Regions from separate parts of the Aeromonas intestinalis genome, predicted to be linked through region 2. Evidence: riboswitches for the same ligand, from Rfam matches in the RefSeq annotation. Region 2 holds a riboswitch; each other region holds the start of a gene.
What was found. A riboswitch is a leader RNA that binds a small molecule or an ion and turns the genes downstream of it on or off. The one in region 2 is predicted to bind cyclic di-GMP.

Region 1 (4,212 bases), on a different contig from region 2:
GCGCTCGGCGTCCTCCATGGCATAGAGATCCCGTTCGAAGTAGGAGACCAGGGCGATCTGCCGCTCGTTGAAGGCCCGAAACGGCTGGCGAGCCTCGATCATGGCCTTGATGAGGTCATCCGGGATCGCTTCCCCCGCCTCATTGCGGGCGTACCCCTTGAGCCAGTCCGCATCGTCCAGCAGGCTGTCGCAGAACATGGATTGCGTCTCCGCATAGGCCATGGAGGTGGGCGGGAACTCCTGGGAGAAGCAGGGGGCGTTGCCGGTGACGTTGGCAAAATGCGCCGCGTGCCCCCCCTCGTGGAACAAGGTGTTGAGGCCATTCCAGCCGCTGCCCACCTGGGCGGGGTTCGCCAGACTGGTGAAGTTGACCACGGCAGGCACCCACTCTCCCTCCTGCCAGAAGCTCGGCACCGGGCCATGGCAGAAGCCGTTCTCGTATTTCCCCTCCCGGGTCAGCAGATCCAGGGTCAGGGTCGCCTCCCGGTACTGGATGCCGAGGCGACGGAAGCTCTCGACCCAATCCTTCAGGGCCCGGGAGAAGGGCACGTAGGGGTCGAGCTGACGGGTCACGTCGCCGCTCACGAAATAGCGCAGGTTGTGGGGCAGCAGCGCCGCCTCCCCCTTGGCGCCCTTCAATTCGGCGAGGCCCAGGTGCACCCGATCCTCGGTGCGGGCGATAAAGTCATCCAACACCGTAAACAGCTGCTCCGGGCTCATCTGCTCGTTCTTGCGCACCTTGTAGTCGAAGTAATCCCGATAGCCCATGGCGCGAGCGAAGCGGTTGCGAAGCGTGACGATGGCCAGATAGCCGTTGTCGACCACCCACTGCTCCAGGGTATGGAACATGGCGAGCGCGCTCTGGCGCACCGCCTCATCCGCACTGGCCGCGAGGGAGGCACTGGCTGCCGGCAGGCTGCCGGACACCTGCCGCCCCTGCTCGTCCAGCAGGGTCAGCTTGAGCTCCTTGCGACGGGCGAACAGCTCTGCCTCGGCGGCCACCAGTTCGTCCATCAGCACCGCAGCCTGCGGGTCCTCGATGACGTTGCACTCGAAGAAGGCTATCCAGCCCCCGAGCCCCCGTTTGAGATCCGCCCCTTCGGCCTCGGCCAGCATGGCCCGCAAGACCGGCAGGCGGGTCGGATCGGCGCAGAATGCCTTGTAGGCCTGTTCGGCGGCGGTGAACCCGGCCTGATCATCGCTGGTGCCCATGTAGGTGGACCAGAAGAGATCCTCCTTGCGCCTGTGTACCTTCAGGTAATCGGCATTGAGCTGGTTCAAGTAATTCCTGGCAGTGGAAATCATAAGGTCCCTCTTTTTATCGGCGGCCACTGGCCGGCCGTTCCTTTTTGATGGCGCCCTGACAGCAGGGCGGGTGCGCGAGGATGCGCCTCATCACGCTAGCAAAAGCGGGCTCCGCTGTCTGCCGCGAACAAGGGATTATCTTCGTGAATGGAGTCTTCCTGGCGGCGCTGGGTGCCGGTGGCAGGGAGGCCGGGGCCACATCGGGGAATAAAATCAAAAAGTGGCGTATTGGCTCTACTCCGATGAGAACAAGCTGTAAAGATTTACACTTAATAATTCAATAGAAAGAAGTCATGATGGGAGCGTCGTAGTCAAACGCGACACCATGACCCATTTTGTAGTCATTTGGCAAACTGGTTGAAAGGCCAGGACGCAAAGCCTCCGGTCTAAAGACATGTCGTCCAGGATAGCGGGGTTGCAGCACAGTGTTTCGGGAAACTCCCCTGCCAACTTGACTGCCCACATCTATCGAACAGAGGAATGTATGGCAGCAACTATTCAACTCAATCACCTCACGGCGGCGCTCGCACTGCTGGCCAGTGGCGGCGTGCTCGCTCACGGCTACATCAGCCAGCCGGAGGCACGCAACTACCTGTGCAAGACGGGTGGCAACATCCAGTGCGGCGCCATTCAGTGGGAGCCCCAGAGCCTGGAGGCGCCGTCCGGCTTCCCCGCTGGCGGCCCGGCCGATGGTCAGATTGCCGCCGCCGGCCATCCGCAATTTGGCGAGCTCAACGCCCAGACCAGCGATCGCTGGACCAAGCGCGACGTGAAAGCCGGCCCCTTCGCCATCAGCTGGACCTTCACCGCCAACCACACCACCCGCAACTGGCGCTACTACCTCACCAAACAGGACTGGGATCCGAACCAGCCGCTGACCCGGGCCTCCTTCGACCTCACCCCCTTCTGCGTCATCGACGGGGGCATGGTGCAACCGCCCAAGCAGGTTACCCACAACTGCGTCCTGCCTGCCCGTACCGGTTATCAGGTGATCCTGGGTGTCTGGGAGGTGGGGGATACCACCAACAGCTTCTACAACCTGATCGACGCCCGCTTCGAGGGTGGCACCCAGCCCCCCCTGAGCTGGAGCCAGGGCGGGACCATCTATCCCTCCATCGATCTCGCGGCCGGTGACAAGGCCATGATCCGGGTGTTCGATGCAAGCGGCGAGCGCACGGATCTGCAGACGGTGCTGACCATCGCCAGCACCGAGCAGGGTCAGAAGAACAACTGGGCCCACGCCCTGGCCAGCAAGATCAACGGGGAACAGAGCCAGATCCGCGCCGGTCAGCAAGGAAGTGACGGCCAGTTCAATCCCGTCTACGGCCAGAACCCTGTCTTCCTCAAAGCAGGCAGCAACTTGCAACGGGTCGAGATCCAGCTCGAGCAGCAACAACCGCCGATCGGTGACAGCGTCAGCGTGAGCGGCCTGGAGAGCGAGTACTTGCTCGATGGCGGCAAGCTGACCCTGAGCTTCACGGTCGCGGCGCAAGGGGATCTCGCTGTCACCAACACCCTCTATGACCATGGTGGCGTCGCCAGGGGTCAGAGCAGCGCCGACATCAAGGACAGCAGCCAGAGCTTCACCATGTCGCTGACCGGGTTGAGTGCCGGCCATCATCAACTGGTGATCACGGGCAAACCCAAATCGGGAGGCGCGGCCGTGCAGCAGACCCTGGATCTGATGCTCAAGGATCCGGCCAGTGGCGGTGACTATCAGTACAGCTTCCCCGAGGGCGTGGCCGCCTACACCGCCGGCACCAAGGTGCTGCAACCCAAGAACGGCAAGATCTACCAGTGCAAGCCCTTCCCCTACAGCGGCTGGTGCAGCCAGTGGGCGAGCACAGCCACCCAGTATGAGCCGGGCATTGGCTCCCACTGGCAGGAGGCCTGGACCTTGCTGCCATAATCGTCTTGAATGCAAAACAGGGAGCCCGAGGCTCCCTGTTTTTTATGGCGATTCACTCAGATCTGGTAATCGAGCGCCGCATCGTTGCGCAGAGCCCGCGCCTGGATGTCTGCCAGCGCCAGTTCCGGGTTGCAGAGCTGGATGAACTGCCAGGCGAAATTGTGCTGGAACTGCCCCTGCTTGAGGCCGATCCAGGCGGTGTGGGGGGCAAACAGCCGGCTGCCATCGAGTTGCACCAGACCCTTGTCCCGCTGGCCGTTGAAGGCCATGTCCGCCAGTATACCCACCCCCATTTCCAGCTCGACATAGGTCTTTATGACGTCGGAATCCTGAGCCGTCAGCAGGATCTGCGGCACTATCCTGGCTTCGGCAAACGCTTCATCTACCCGCACCCGTCCGGTCAGCCCCGCCTGATAGGTCACGATGGGCCATTGCGCCAGCGCCGCCAGGGTCAGCTCCCGTTCGGCGGTGAGGGGGTGCTGCTCCGGCACCACTATGTTGTGATGCCAGCGGTAGTAAGGAAACGCCACCACTCCTTCGCTCTTGTCGAGCTGTTCGCTGCTGATGCCGATGTCCACTTCGCCGGTCTGCACCAGCCGCACTATCTCCTCCGGGCTGCCTTGGCGCAGCTCCAGCTGCACCAGCGGGAACTGCTCGCGAAACGCCTTCACCACCCGTGGCAAGGCATAGCGCGCCTGGGTGTGAGTGGTCGCGACCAGCAAGCGGCCCGAGTCGCGGTTGGCGAAGGTGCTGGCCAGTTTGCGGATGTTGTTGGCGTCATTGAGGATGCGCTCGGCGATCACCAGCAGCTCCTTGCCGGGCTCCGTCATGCCGAGCAGCCGCTTGCCGTAACGGATGAAGAGCTCCAGCCCCAGCTCTTCCTCCAGCTCGCGGATATGGCGGCTGACCCCGGACTGGGAGGTAAACAGGGCATTGGCGACCTCGGTCAGGTTGTAGTCCCGCCTTGCCGCTTCCCGAATAATGCGTAATTGCTGAAA
Region 2 (4,212 bases):
TGAGGGTGGGGTTGATCGGGTAGTTGGAATCTCCTTCCTTGAAACCGGAGAGGCTGACGCCGATGTCGAGCTGGGCTGCCGGGGCAGGCAGATCGTTCTGCTTCAGGTTGGGCGGTGTGGCCGCCTTGAACTTGTCATAGGCGAGGCTGGTCAGGGTGCTGCCCATCACATACTCGTTCTTGGCCGGATCGAAGTCATAGTCCCCCGCCATCTCCCAGAACATGACGCCCCCCAGACCCCGCTTGACGATGTAGTCCAGCTTCTTGCCCATGGACTCTTCATCTTCGGTGGAGAGGAACACCTTCTTCTGCTCGTTCCACAGCCAGGGTACCTGCGCCTTGTCGTCGAAGTAGCGCACATACTGGCCCTGGATCACGTCGGCAGGATCATTGGGATCCAGACCCCAGGCGGTACCATAGCTCGGCAGCGTGGTGATGCCGAGACTGGCCGCATGCTCCAGGTTCTTGGCGTGCCACATGGGCACGGCACCGGCGCCGATCTCTTTGCCGTTCTTGTCCAGATCATGCCAGATGTTGTCGATCCCGACTGCACCGTTGCCGCAGGGAATGGTGCTGCCACCGGTGCCCGGCTGACAGTTGCTCTGACTCGGCAGGGCCGCCTTGCCATTGAGACCATGAGTCCCGCCGGTCACCCCTTGCCAACCACGGGTGTAATAAGGCACCCCGATGTTGATCTTGCCGGCCGCCAGGGCGCCACGGAAGTAGTGGGCCGCCCAGGCGGAGTTCAGGTAGCCGATGGCGCCGTACTGGGCCTGGCTGTAGACACCCCATTGAGCCAGCTCGGGATCCGCCTTGTTGTCGAACAGGGCGGCGTTGTGAGCCACGAAGTTGTTCCAGGCACCGTGGAAGTCATAGGTCATCAGGTTGACGTAATCGAGGTACTGGGTGACCTGGAAGTTCTCCATGCCGCGCAACAGGTAGGCCGAGGCCGGCGAGGCGATGGTCAACATGTACTTGCGGCCATCTTCGGTACCGGCGTTGTCCAGCCGGGTACGCAGCGTCTTCATCAACACTTCGTAGTTGGCAAACAGCTTGGCCCGGCACTGGTTGGAGAGGGGGAAGTCGTTGGGGTTGCCCGCATCCTTCATGGAGGTGGGGTATTCATAGTCCACATCCACCCCGTCGAAACCGTACTGACGGATGAAACTCACCGCAGAATCGGCGAAGGCGTTGATGCCGGCGGTGTTGACCGTGCAATCACCCTTGGTGGTGGCGGTGTAGAAGCCGCGGGTATCGGCCCAGCCCCCGACCGAGATCAGGGTCTTCACGTCCGGATACTGCTTCTTGTACTTGGAGAGCAGGTTGAAGTGGCCCTGATAGGCGAACTCGGGATCCATCTCGGCACCCGGCACCCCGTTCCAGGTCATCTTGGTGGCGGCGTCATCCACCTTGATGGTGTGATTTTGCTCGTCCACCGCCGCGAAGGCGTAGTTGATGTGGGTGATCTTGTCCCAGGGAATGTCGTTCACCAGGTAGGCGGGCAGGCCGTTCTTGCCGGTACGCCAGGAGGTGAAATAACCGATGACCCGGCGAGCATGGTCATCCCCCATGCACTCGCTGCCATCGGCGCGGTAGATCTGGCGCACATCGCAGGAGAGATTGCCGCCGGTGGGCGGCAGTGCCGCCTCTTCCACCTGCACATCCACCTGGGCGGACTCGCCCACCAGATTACCCTTGTCGGTGGCGACCAGCTTGAGGCCGGTCAGCCCCTTGGCCTGGGGTGTCCAGTTCACCTGCCAGGGCGCGCTGGTATCCTCGCCCACCTTCTGGCCGTTCACGAACAGTTCGACCTTGGCCACGTCGTTGTTGGCATCGGTGACGTTGCCACTCACCGCCGTGCTGCGGCCCAGCGTCACCTTGGCACCGGCAGCCGGGCTCGCGATGCTCACCTTCGGCGCCTCGGGCGCCACCACGGCGGCGACGTTGAAGCTGACATCCGCCTCGCCGAGCACCTTGCCATCCTTGTCCAGCGCCCGGGATTTCAGTTGATGGGCACCGACACCGCTGGCGGTCCAGCTCGCCGACCAGGGAGCCGCGCTGCTCACCGCCACCTGGGTGCCATCGATCAGATATTCGACCTTGACCAGGGCGCTGCTGTTGCCGCCAAGGGTCACCGCCAGGGAGACCGGGGCACCTTCGTTGAACGCGCTACCCGCGGCGGGCGAGCCAATGGCCAGCGTCAGACCCGGCGTCGTGCTGCCGTCGGTGAACGGCTTCCAGGCATCCGCCCAGACGGTGCCCACACCGGGGGCATAGTGGTAGGACGAAGCGCCGCACCAGCCGGAGTAGGGGAATTCCTTGCATTCATAGAGATTGCCGACATTGCTGACGATATCGCCAGCCTTGTAGGCGGTACCGGCCTGATAGGCGGGATAGGCGGCCTGCGCCCAGCCGGGCATGGTCGCAAGGGCAACCAGCATGGCGAGCCTGCTGGGCCTGAGGGTCTGTTGCATCTTGTTATCTTCCTTGTTGGTCTTGGCTTTTAATGACCGGGCAAAGGGCAACAGCAACAGGCGAAAAGGGGTCGACAACAGGCCATGGACGGGCCACATACCCTCATGTCACCCGGGGGAGCCCCGCTATCTGTCATCGCTGGCAGACCGGAGGCTTTGCGTCCCGACATCACTGTCGGTTTGCTCTTTACCTGGGTTCCGTGAGGAACAGCCCGAGTATAGGAAGCAAGTGACAAACACTCAATCTTCATTCTCGATGAGAAATATGTAAACGCTGGCGAGCTCACACTATTTCATCCGTGATGAGATGACATCTTTATCATTATTTTCATAACGTTAGCTGTGTCAAAAAAATTGAAACAGCCTCTTTTGCTTCCCCATTCTGTGCGCTGGTTCACTGGTATGAGCAGCCAGAAGTGTGACAATGCGCGCCCTTGGTTCAGGCACCAAGGCTATGGAATCACTGGCAAAAATAAAAAAGGAAACACAATGAAAGGTACCCCTACCCTGCTGTCACTGGCCGTGGGGCTCGCGCTCGCGTCCCCGACACTCCAGGCCGCCGGCTTCAGTTGCCCGGCCGACAGTGCCCTCACCCCCATCCCCGCCATCCAGGGCAGTGGCGACAAGAGCCCCCTCATCCCGGACGGCCAGTTTGAAAGCAACCAGAGCGTCTCGGTGAAAGCCGTGGTCAGCGCCCTCGGCGAAAGTCTGAACAAGGGCTTCTACCTGCAAGACGTGCAAGGGGATGGAGATCCCCAGACTTCGGACGGCATCTTCGTCTACCTCAACGACAAGAACTTCGCGACCAAGTACCCGGGCATCAAGCCGGGGGCCGAAGTCTGTCTGGAGGCCAAGGTCGAAGAGTATTACAACCATACCCAGCTCAAGCCCGTCTTCGACGGTAGCACTCCCCGCCTGCAGGTGCTGGCTCAGGGCGCAGTCCCCGCCGCCACGGCGCTGCGGGTGCTGGAGGGGGAAACCCTGGCCAGGGCGCTGGAGCGCCACGAAGGGATGCGGGTGCGCCTCGATGCGGGCAGCGAGCTCAAAATCAGCCGCAACTTCAGCTACGACTATGCCGCCCGTCGCAACAACCTGGTGCTCTCCCACCTGGCGCCGCTGATGAAACCGACCCAGCTGCATGTGGCGGGTAGCGACCAGGCCAAGGCATTGGCCGAGGCCAATGGGGGCAACCGGGTGTTCCTCGAATCGGACTTCAAGGCCGCCGATGGCAAGCTGCCCTGGCTGCCCGCCTGGGAGCCGGAACAGGGCTACCTGCGGGTCGGCGATGCCCCGGTCAACCTGGAGGCCCTGGTCGGCTACAGCTACAACGAATACCGGCTGATCGTGCCCAAGGATCAGGTCATCACGGTCGGGGATCTGCTGCGCACCGACGAGAACGATCGCCAGCGCGCCCCTGCCCGCACCGCCGGTACGGATCTGCGGGTCGGCAGCTTCAACGTGCTCAACTACTTCACCAGCCACTCCAGCGTGGGCGGTGCCCTCAACGTGCTGTGCAAGGATCAGGCGGATGCGGACAGCGCCAAGGGTTGCAACCGCGGCGCCAAGAACCTGGAAGACTTCCAGCAGCAGCGCACCAAGATAGTCAACGCCATCACCGAAATGGACGCAGATCTGCTCGGCCTGATGGAGATGGAGAACAACGGCTTCGACGAGCACTCCGCCATCAGCGACCTGGTCAAGAGCCTCAACGCCCAGCAGAAAGACGCGAGCAATCACTA
Region 3 (4,212 bases), on a different contig from region 2:
CCTGAACCCGTGCCATCAGGGAGACAGATGCCCCCTGGGAGGAGGATACCAATTCAGTCATCACCAACCTCAGAGCGGCATGCGCATGATGTCATCGAAGCCGGTCATCAGCTTGTTGCGCACCTGCATCAGGGCGGAAAAGCTGAGGCCGGCCTTCTGGCTGGCCACCATGGCCCCCACCAGATCGTCGCTCTGACCCGCATCGACTGCGGTCATGAGCCTGGACGCTATATTCTGCTGTTCGTTCACCCGCCCGACGACATCTTTCATGGCATCGCTGAACGAGACAGTCGATGCCTCGTTTGGTTCGATGGAAGGGGCTTGGTTGGCGACTCGCTGCATTTCCTGCATCTGCTGCAGGAGTGTCACCTGTGATGACATCATCTCAATCTTCACTCGGTTATCCCTTAGTTCTGAATCTGCTGCTCGACATCGATGCCTTGCTCACGCATGGCCGCCAGCTTGTATCTAAGTGCCCGGGTCGTCATCCCGAGGGCTTCCGCCGTCCGGGTGCGGTGACCACGAAAACGGCGCAACGTCTCCAGGACGAATTGAAATTCCGCATGCCGCTTGGTCTCGCTGAGCCCCTCGGGGGCCGCGAGGGCCTGCGATAACGGGTTGTCGGCCTCCGCTGCGTAATGGGGCAGCATCAAATCGACGGCCTGAATATGCAATCCGCGAGCCATAATTAAGGCCCGCTGGATGACGTTATCCAGTTCACGGACATTGCCGGGCCAGTCGTAGGAGAGCAGCTGCCTGCTGGCCCCCTCGCTCAGCCGATAACCCTGCTGGGCGGCGTAGCGTTCGATGAAGTGGCTGGCCAGGGGCAGGATGTCGTCGGGCCGCTCCCGCAGGGCGGGCCAGTTCATGGGCAGCACATCGAGCCGATAGAACAGGTCTTCGCGAAACTCCCCCTGTGCCACCAGCGCCCTCAGATCCCGGTTACTGGCGGCGATGATCCGCACATCCAGCGGGATCACCTGATGGCTGCCGAGTCGCTCCACCTCTTTCTCCTGCAATACCCGCAGCAGCTTGGCCTGCAGCGCCAGGGGCAACTCTGAGATCTCGTCCAGCAGCAGGGTGCCCCCCTGGGCCAGCTCGAACTTGCCCTGCTGGCTGGCGGTGGCGCCGGTGAAGGCCCCCTTGCTGTGACCGAACAGAATGGACTCGAGCATGGCCTCGGGGATGGCGGCGCAGTTGATGGCCACGAAGGGTTTGTTCGCCCGGTTGGACATGTCGTGGATGTAGCGGGCCAGCCGCTCCTTGCCCGTCCCCGACTCGCCACCAATGAGGATGGTGGCCGAGGTCTTGGCGGCGCGCCTGGCGAGTTGCAGCACCTGCAGGCTCAGGGCAGAGGTCGCGACCAGGTTGGGAATGGCCTGGCGCAGTCGCAAGGCCCCCCTCACCACATCGAGGATCTGGCGCTGGCTGAAAGGCTTGATGATGTAGTCGATGGCGCCGGCCCGCATGGCTTCCGCCGCCAGATAGGCCTGATCCTCATTGACCAGGATGACGCAGTCGGCCCCCGTCAGCTCATGCACCCTGGAGGGGCCGGCTTCGGTCATGACCGCCATGTCGAGCAGGATGAGATCCACCGAATGGCAGGAGAGGAATTGCTTGGCCCGGGAGATGGAATCCTGGCAGGAAACCCGGTAGCCGGAATTCAACAACATCTCCCCAATATCGTTTCCATTTGATAACGATGAGGAGACAAATAATAAATGTGCGTGCGATTCAACACCGACGGGTATTGAATTTTCCTTGATAGATAAATCAGAAAACATATTAACCCGAACCTGTGATTGCACATGAATCAATCAACAGAACTGACCGTGACAAATAAAAACGCACCACGACAAGAATAACGCTTCTTAATTGAGCGTTTACCTTATAGTGGTATGAAAACAAGGCGAGAATCATGGCCTTGGTAACCCCGCTATCGTTAGCATCAATGCTGTTAGACCGGAGGCTTTGCGTCCTGACTTTTCAGTTCAGTTTGCCTTTATCATGCGACGACCCGTATTAGGATGGCATGGCTTTGTTATCCTTAAAGCCATGAGATACACCTGATTGTTTGTATTTTGTTATTTATTCCAGTGTGCATCACGTCAAAAGCCGTCACATCATAACGGCTTTATATGACAATTCAAGTAGATATGCGGAATAACCACTTCCTGATCAAGATGTTGACATGGCAATTCAACTTCAGCCGAGGGTGCCAATTACCTCCACCCGCAAGTCTTCCGGTATCTCGTTATAAGAGAGCACTTTGAGACCTTTTGAGAAGGAGCGGGCATAGCGGGCGATCAGGGGCCTGAGCTGGGGCATGACCACCAGCACGGGGGCATAGCCCTGCTGCTGCAACTGCTCCTTCACCAGCGGCATGTTCTGCTGCAACTGGGCGAGCAACTGGGGATCGACCGGGAAGCTGTCCAACTGGATCTTGCCCTGCTGCTGGGACTGGTTCATGGCGCTCAGCAACGTCTGCTCCAGCCTGTCATCCAGGGTGAAGGCCGCCAGGATGTCCCTAGAACCGATGGCCTGCCTGACGATCTGCCGCCTCAGGGCACAGCGCACATCCGAGGCCAGCAGCACGGGATCCTTGGTCAACTCGCTCGCATCCAGCAAAGTGGTGGCTATGGTGCGGATGTCGGTGAGGCTGATCTGCTCCTTGAGCAACTGGCGGAACACCCGCAACTGCTGCATCTGGGTCAGGGCCAGGTTGAGCTCCTCCGCCAGCCGGGGGGACTGGACCGCTAGGTACTGGCCCAGCTTGCCCACCTCGTCATGGCCGAACAGCACATCCAGCTGCTCCCTCAGCAGCTTGCTGGTATGGGTGGCGATGACGGTGGCGGAATCCACCACTGAATAACCCAGGTTCAGCGCCTTGGCCTTGTTGTCCGGGGAGATCCAGACCGCGTTCATGCCGTAGGCCGGATCCTGGGTCAGCTCGCCATCCAGAGCGCCATAGGTCTCCCCGCTACTGATGGCCATCAGCCGCTGACAATCCACGTTGCCCATGGCCAGGGCGATGCCGGAGAGCTTGATGCGATACTGGTCCGGCTGCAGTTGCAGGTTGTCCCGCACCCGGATCTCGGGCAGCAGGAAGCCATATTGCTCGGAGAGGGTCTTGCGAATGCCGCGCACCCGGGCCAGCAGCTCGGCCCCCTTGTCCGCCTCCGCCAGGGGCACTAGCCGATAGCCGAGTTCGATGGCGACCGTGTCCACGGGGGCGAGATCCTGCCAGTCCAGCCCCTGTGGCTCGTGCTGCACCATCTGCCGGGTCAGCTCCTCGGCCGCATCCAGCGCCGGATCCTGGGCCCTGCGCTTGCTGACGCTCCAGCCGGTCCAGGCCAGCACGGCGGCGAAGCTGAGGAAGGCCAGCATGGGCATGCCCGGCACCAGCCCCAGGATCAGCATGATGGTCGCCGCCGTGTAGATCACCCGGGGCGAGGCCAGGATCTGCTGGCCGACCTGATCCGACATCTCCCCCTCGTCGCTGACCCGGGTCACTATGATGGCCGCGGCGGTGGACATCAGCAGGGAGGGGATCTGGGCGACCAGACCATCACCTATGGTGAGCAGGGCATAGATGCGAAACGCATCGGAGACCGGCAGGGAGTGCTGGAAAATACCGATGGCCAGGCCACCCACCAGGTTGATGATGAGCACCAGCAGACCGGCGATGGCGTCACCGCGCACGAATTTGGAAGCCCCGTCCATGGCGCCGTAGAAGTCGGCCTCCCGGGCTATCTCCTCCCGGCGGGTCTTGGCCTGATGCTGGTCCAGGATGCCGGCGTTGAGATCGGCATCGATGGCCATCTGCTTGCCCGGCATGGCGTCCAGGGTGAAGCGGGCGGAGACCTCGGAGATCCGCTCTCCCCCCTTGGTGATGACCACGAAGTTGATGATCATCAGGATCACGAACACCACCAGACCGACCACATAGTTGCCGCCGATGACCACTTCACCGAAGGCCTGGATCACCTTGCCCGCGGCCTCGTGCCCCTCGTGACCGTGCAGCAGCACGACCCGGGTGGAGGCGACGTTGAGGGACAGTCGCATCAGGGTCGCGACCAGCAGCACGGTCGGGAACACGGAGAAGTCCAGCGGTCGGCGGGCCGAGACGGAGACCAGCAGCACCAGCACCGCCAGCACTATGTTGAAGGTGAACAGGGCATCCAGCAGCCAGCCCGGCAGAGGCAGGATCAT
Region 4 (4,212 bases), on a different contig from region 2:
TAGGTCAGGGTGTCGCCGTTGGGATCCGAAGCGGTGGCCTTGATGGTCACCTGCTTGCCGGACTCCACGGTGGCGGTGGCCGGCACTGTGACCACGGGAGCCAGGTTCGGCTGCGGCGCCTTGTTGGTCACCACCACCTGATCCTTGGCCGTGAGGTTGTGATCGTCGGTCACCGTCAGCTCGAACACCAGATTGATGTCCGCACTGACGCCGTCCAGCACCACACGAGCCTTGGCCTGGGTGGCGTCAAGCAGGGAGACCTGCGGGCCGGAGACCTGCTTCCAGGCGTAGGTCAGCACGCCGCTCTCGGGATCATGGGAAGCGGAACCATTGAGGGTCACCTCGGTCGGGCCGGTGACGCTCAGATCGCTGCCGGCGTTGGCCACCGGTGGTTTGTTGGCGGGCGGCGTGGTGCCTTCACCGTGACCGAGCCCCTCGTGCATGGCGTTGAGGATGTCACCGTTGTCCGCATCGATTTCCCAGGCGAACAGACCGCCGAGCTGGTTAGCCAGCACATACTGCCCCTTGGCCTTGACCGACCGATCGTTGTCGAAACTGATGAGATCCCCGGTGCTGGCCTTGAAGACATATGGCGCTTCGGCCACCTCGTCATAACCCTGCTCCCAGCCCGCGCCCATGCGGTTGTTGACGATGTCGCGATAATCCACCACACCGTTCTCCCAGGTGCCCTTGACGGGGCCGGTGGCGGTGCCGGTGAAGGGGCTGCCGGCCGAGTAGCCATTGACCCCGGTCCAGCCACGACCATACATGGCCGCCCCCACCACGACCTTGCCCGGGGTGACCCCCTGGCCGAGCAGCGCCTTGACGCCCTTGTCGGTGGTGTACTTGGTGGCAGGATCCCAGTTGGAGGCAAACAGGTTGGTCTGGTGAGCCAGGTTCTTCAGATCGAAGGCGCCGCTGAAGTCGTAGCTCATCAGGAAGATGTAATCCATGTACTGCTGGGCCGCCTGATAGTCGACCTTGGCAATCTTGTCGCCGCCGGCGCTGATGGCCGAAGTCAGCTCATACTGGCGGCCGGTCTCGGCTTCCAGTTCATCCAGCATGACGCGCAGCTCTTTCATCAGCACCACATAGGTGGCACCGTCAGCCGGGCCACCCAGGCTGGGGTTGGCGCCCTGACCGCCCGGGAACTCCCAGTCGATATCCACGCCATCGAAGAATTTCCAGGTTTGCAGGAACTCTTTGACCGAAGCGACGAAGGTGTCACGCTTGGTCTTGTCCCCCAGGAAGTAGAAGGGGTCGGACAGGGTCCAGCCGCCCACGGAAGGGAGGATCTTGAGGTCCGGATAAGCCTGTTTGAGGGCCATCAGGTTGCCGAAGTTGCCCTTGTAAGGCTCATCCCAGGCGCTGAGGTTGCCTTGCGACATCTGGATCGCTGCCCAGGGATCATGGATGGCGACCTTGAAGTCCTCGCGACCGGCGCACGCACGCTGCAGCGCCTCGAAGCTGCCGGAGATCTCTTTCAGGCTGTCGTTGATGCCATTACCGCCGCAGATGGGGGTGAAGCCATAGAGGATATGGGTCAGGTTCTGGGCCGCGACCTTGTCCACGGTGAACTTGCGACCATAGACACCCCACTCCACGTAGTAGGCACCCACCACCTTGCCGGACTTGTTGACGTAGGGCTTGTTGTTCTCTTGCAGCGGCGCCTTGAGGGGGACCAGATGGCTGCCGTCCGTGTCGGCGACCATCAACTCCTTCTTGTCGGAGAGGGTGCAGCCATCGGCGTTGCACAGGGCCACCTGCATCTGGTAGCGGCCACCCTTGGTGACCTTGAAATTGGCGGTACCCGCCGCGCTGGCGGCGCCGGACCACACTTCCTTGCCATCGAGCAACACCTTGGCGGTCTGGCCCACATCACCGGACCAGAGGTTCCAGGTCACGCTGACCGGGGCCCCATCCTTGTGGACGGTGACCAGCTTGTTGTAAGAGGTGGCAGCCTGATCGACTTCAACGATGGCGAACTTGGTGGGCCCCGACCCAATGGTGGGTTTACCAGGGGCGGCGGCGAAGGCGGAGGTAGAGCAGATCCCCCCGACCAGCAAGGCCAGCAGGGAATGTTTTGGACTGAACATAGTTGAACTTCCTTATTTCGTTATTGGTATGAACAACGAAAAAGGCAACGCAACCTGACAGGTAACGCAGACAACATCGTCACCATGGCTTGGCTCCATGGACGATACAACCTGTGGTGGCCCCGCTATCTTAGGTACTCGGACCCTTAGACCGGAGGCTTTGCGTCCCGGGCTTTCACCCGGTTTGCCTTTTTGCACAACTTGATTTGCGACGAAAATAATCGCCGAATGACTATAGATGAGAGAGCTGGCCCCGCCACCTAGTAAATATGACAGTGACCGGGACTCACTATTGACAGTTGGCTGCGATCAGGCAGCCAAAAGATAACAACGTCGCCGATAGTATGGATTGATAACCATTATCACCCCATCCAATCAAAGATGGATTCTGTGAATGCAGTCACGCAATGGGTAGCAGCAGGCTGTTCATCAGGGCCCTGAGCTTGAGGGGTTTGACCGGTTTGCTGATATAGCCATAACCGTGTTCACGGATCTGGGCCTGCAACTCGCTCTTGCGATCCGCACTGATGATGATGCCGTCGATGCCATTGCCATGGGCCAGCCGGATCATGTGCAGGGCCTGCAGCCCCGTCTTGCCGTCATCGAGGTGATAATCCGACAGCACCAGCCGCGGCAGGAAGCCACCTGCAATGAGATCCTCCGCCTGGGCCTGACTCTGGGCACAGCGTACCTCGCAACCCCAACGCCCCAGCAGGGAGGCCATGGCAGTGAGGATGTCCTCCTCGTTGTCGATGCAGAGGATCCTGACCCCCTCCAGCTGGCTGTCCCGCACCACGGGGGCTGCCACCGGTTGTGGCTGCACGGGGCGAGCCGCAAGATTGAGGGTGATGGCAAACACCGAGCCCACATCCGGCCAGCTGCGCAGCGAGAGCTGATGGCCCAGCACCAGGGAGATGCCGCGGGCGATGGCGAGCCCGAGGCCGAGCCCCTGCTCGCGGGCGGTGCGGGAGTGATCGAGACGGGAGAACTCGTCGAAGATGGTCTCCTGCTTGTCGTAGGGGATGCCGGGACCGTTGTCCCACACCTCGATGCGCACCTTGTTCCCGAGCCGGCGACAGCCGAGCAGCACCCGCCCCCCCGGGTTGTAGCGAAACGCATTGGTGAGGAAGTTTTGCAGCACCCGGCGCAGCAGACGCACGTCGCTGTGGACCGCGAGCCCGCTCTCCACCACGGAGAACTGGATGTCCCCCGCCTGGGCCAGCACCCCGAACTCTGCCTTGAGGTTGTCGAACACGTCCCGCAGGGCGAAGTCCAGCTTCTTCGCCTTGAACTTGCCCGCTTCGAGCCGGGAAATATCCAGCAGATCCGTGATGAGATCCTCGGTCGCCCCCAGAGCATCGTCGATGTGGCGGGCGATCCGGATCTGCTCAGCCCTCTGCTCCACTCCCTGCTCCCCTGGCAGCATCTCCAGCAGGGAGGAGGTAAACAGCTTGGCGGCATTGAGGGGTTGGGTGAGATCGTGGCTCACCGCCGCGAGGAAGCGGCTCTTGGAGTGATTGGCCCGCTCCACCTGCTGGTTCACCAGCAGCAGCTGGCTGTTGAGCGCCGACAGCTCGCGGGTACGCTCCGCCACCCGCGCCTCCAGGTGCTCATTCGCTTCCCGCAGCACCCGCTCCGCCGCCCGAAACGGGGTGATGTCGGTGAAGGTCATGACGAAGCCCCCCGCCGGCATGGGGTTGCCCTGCATCTCGATCACCCGGCCATCCGGCCGCTCCCGGGCCGAGACGTGGGGGCTGCCCCGCTGCATGAAGGCAACCCGGCGCGCCACATGGGCTTCAATTTCACCGGGGCCGCACAGCCCCTGCTCGGCGTTGTAGCGAATGATCTCCTCGATGGAACGCCCCACCTGGATGAGGCCGTGTGGATAGTGGAACAGCTCGATATAGCGCCGGTTCCAGGCCACCAGCTTGAGCTCCCTGTCCACCACCGAGATCCCCTGCCCCATGTGCTCGATGGCCCCCTGCAGCAGGCCCCGGTTGAAGCGAAACACGTCCGAGGCCTCGTCCACTATGGTGGCGATCTCCTCGAGCTGCATGTTGCGCCCCTGCAGGGCGGAGGCCAGTACCAGCCGCGCCGAGGAGGTACCGAACACCCC

Region 1: linked by a shared signal. The riboswitch ahead of gbpA (N-acetylglucosamine-binding protein GbpA) and the one ahead of ACW5W7_RS08540 (glycosyl hydrolase family 18 protein) in region 2 are both predicted to bind cyclic di-GMP.
Region 3: linked by a shared signal. The riboswitch ahead of lafK (lateral flagellar response regulator transcription factor LafK) and the one ahead of ACW5W7_RS08540 (glycosyl hydrolase family 18 protein) in region 2 are both predicted to bind cyclic di-GMP.
Region 4: linked by a shared signal. The riboswitch ahead of ACW5W7_RS15825 (glycosyl hydrolase family 18 protein) and the one ahead of ACW5W7_RS08540 (glycosyl hydrolase family 18 protein) in region 2 are both predicted to bind cyclic di-GMP.

Annotation. Positions count from the first base shown of each region.
Region 1 is NZ_JBSTYK010000020.1:62,644-66,855, forward strand. Features, by position in the region: gene ACW5W7_RS19535 (M3 family metallopeptidase) at 1-1,305, opposite strand, end outside; cyclic di-GMP riboswitch class I at 1,643-1,728, shown strand; gene gbpA (N-acetylglucosamine-binding protein GbpA) at 1,790-3,214, shown strand; gene cbl (HTH-type transcriptional regulator Cbl) at 3,271-4,212, opposite strand, start outside.
Region 2 is NZ_JBSTYK010000005.1:220,236-224,447, forward strand. Features, by position in the region: gene ACW5W7_RS08540 (glycosyl hydrolase family 18 protein) at 1-2,440, opposite strand, end outside; cyclic di-GMP riboswitch class I at 2,587-2,668, opposite strand; gene ACW5W7_RS08545 (ExeM/NucH family extracellular endonuclease) at 2,963-4,212, shown strand, end outside.
Region 3 is NZ_JBSTYK010000008.1:188,030-192,241, forward strand. Features, by position in the region: gene fliFL (lateral flagellar M-ring protein FliFL) at 1-52, opposite strand, end outside; gene lfiE (lateral flagellar hook-basal body complex protein LfiE) at 70-396, opposite strand; gene lafK (lateral flagellar response regulator transcription factor LafK) at 408-1,670, opposite strand; cyclic di-GMP riboswitch class I at 1,924-2,011, opposite strand; gene lfhA (lateral flagellar biosynthesis protein LfhA) at 2,206-4,212, opposite strand, start outside.
Region 4 is NZ_JBSTYK010000012.1:108,261-112,472, reverse strand. Features, by position in the region: gene ACW5W7_RS15825 (glycosyl hydrolase family 18 protein) at 1-2,096, opposite strand, end outside; cyclic di-GMP riboswitch class I at 2,209-2,295, opposite strand; gene ACW5W7_RS15820 (hybrid sensor histidine kinase/response regulator) at 2,497-4,212, opposite strand, start outside.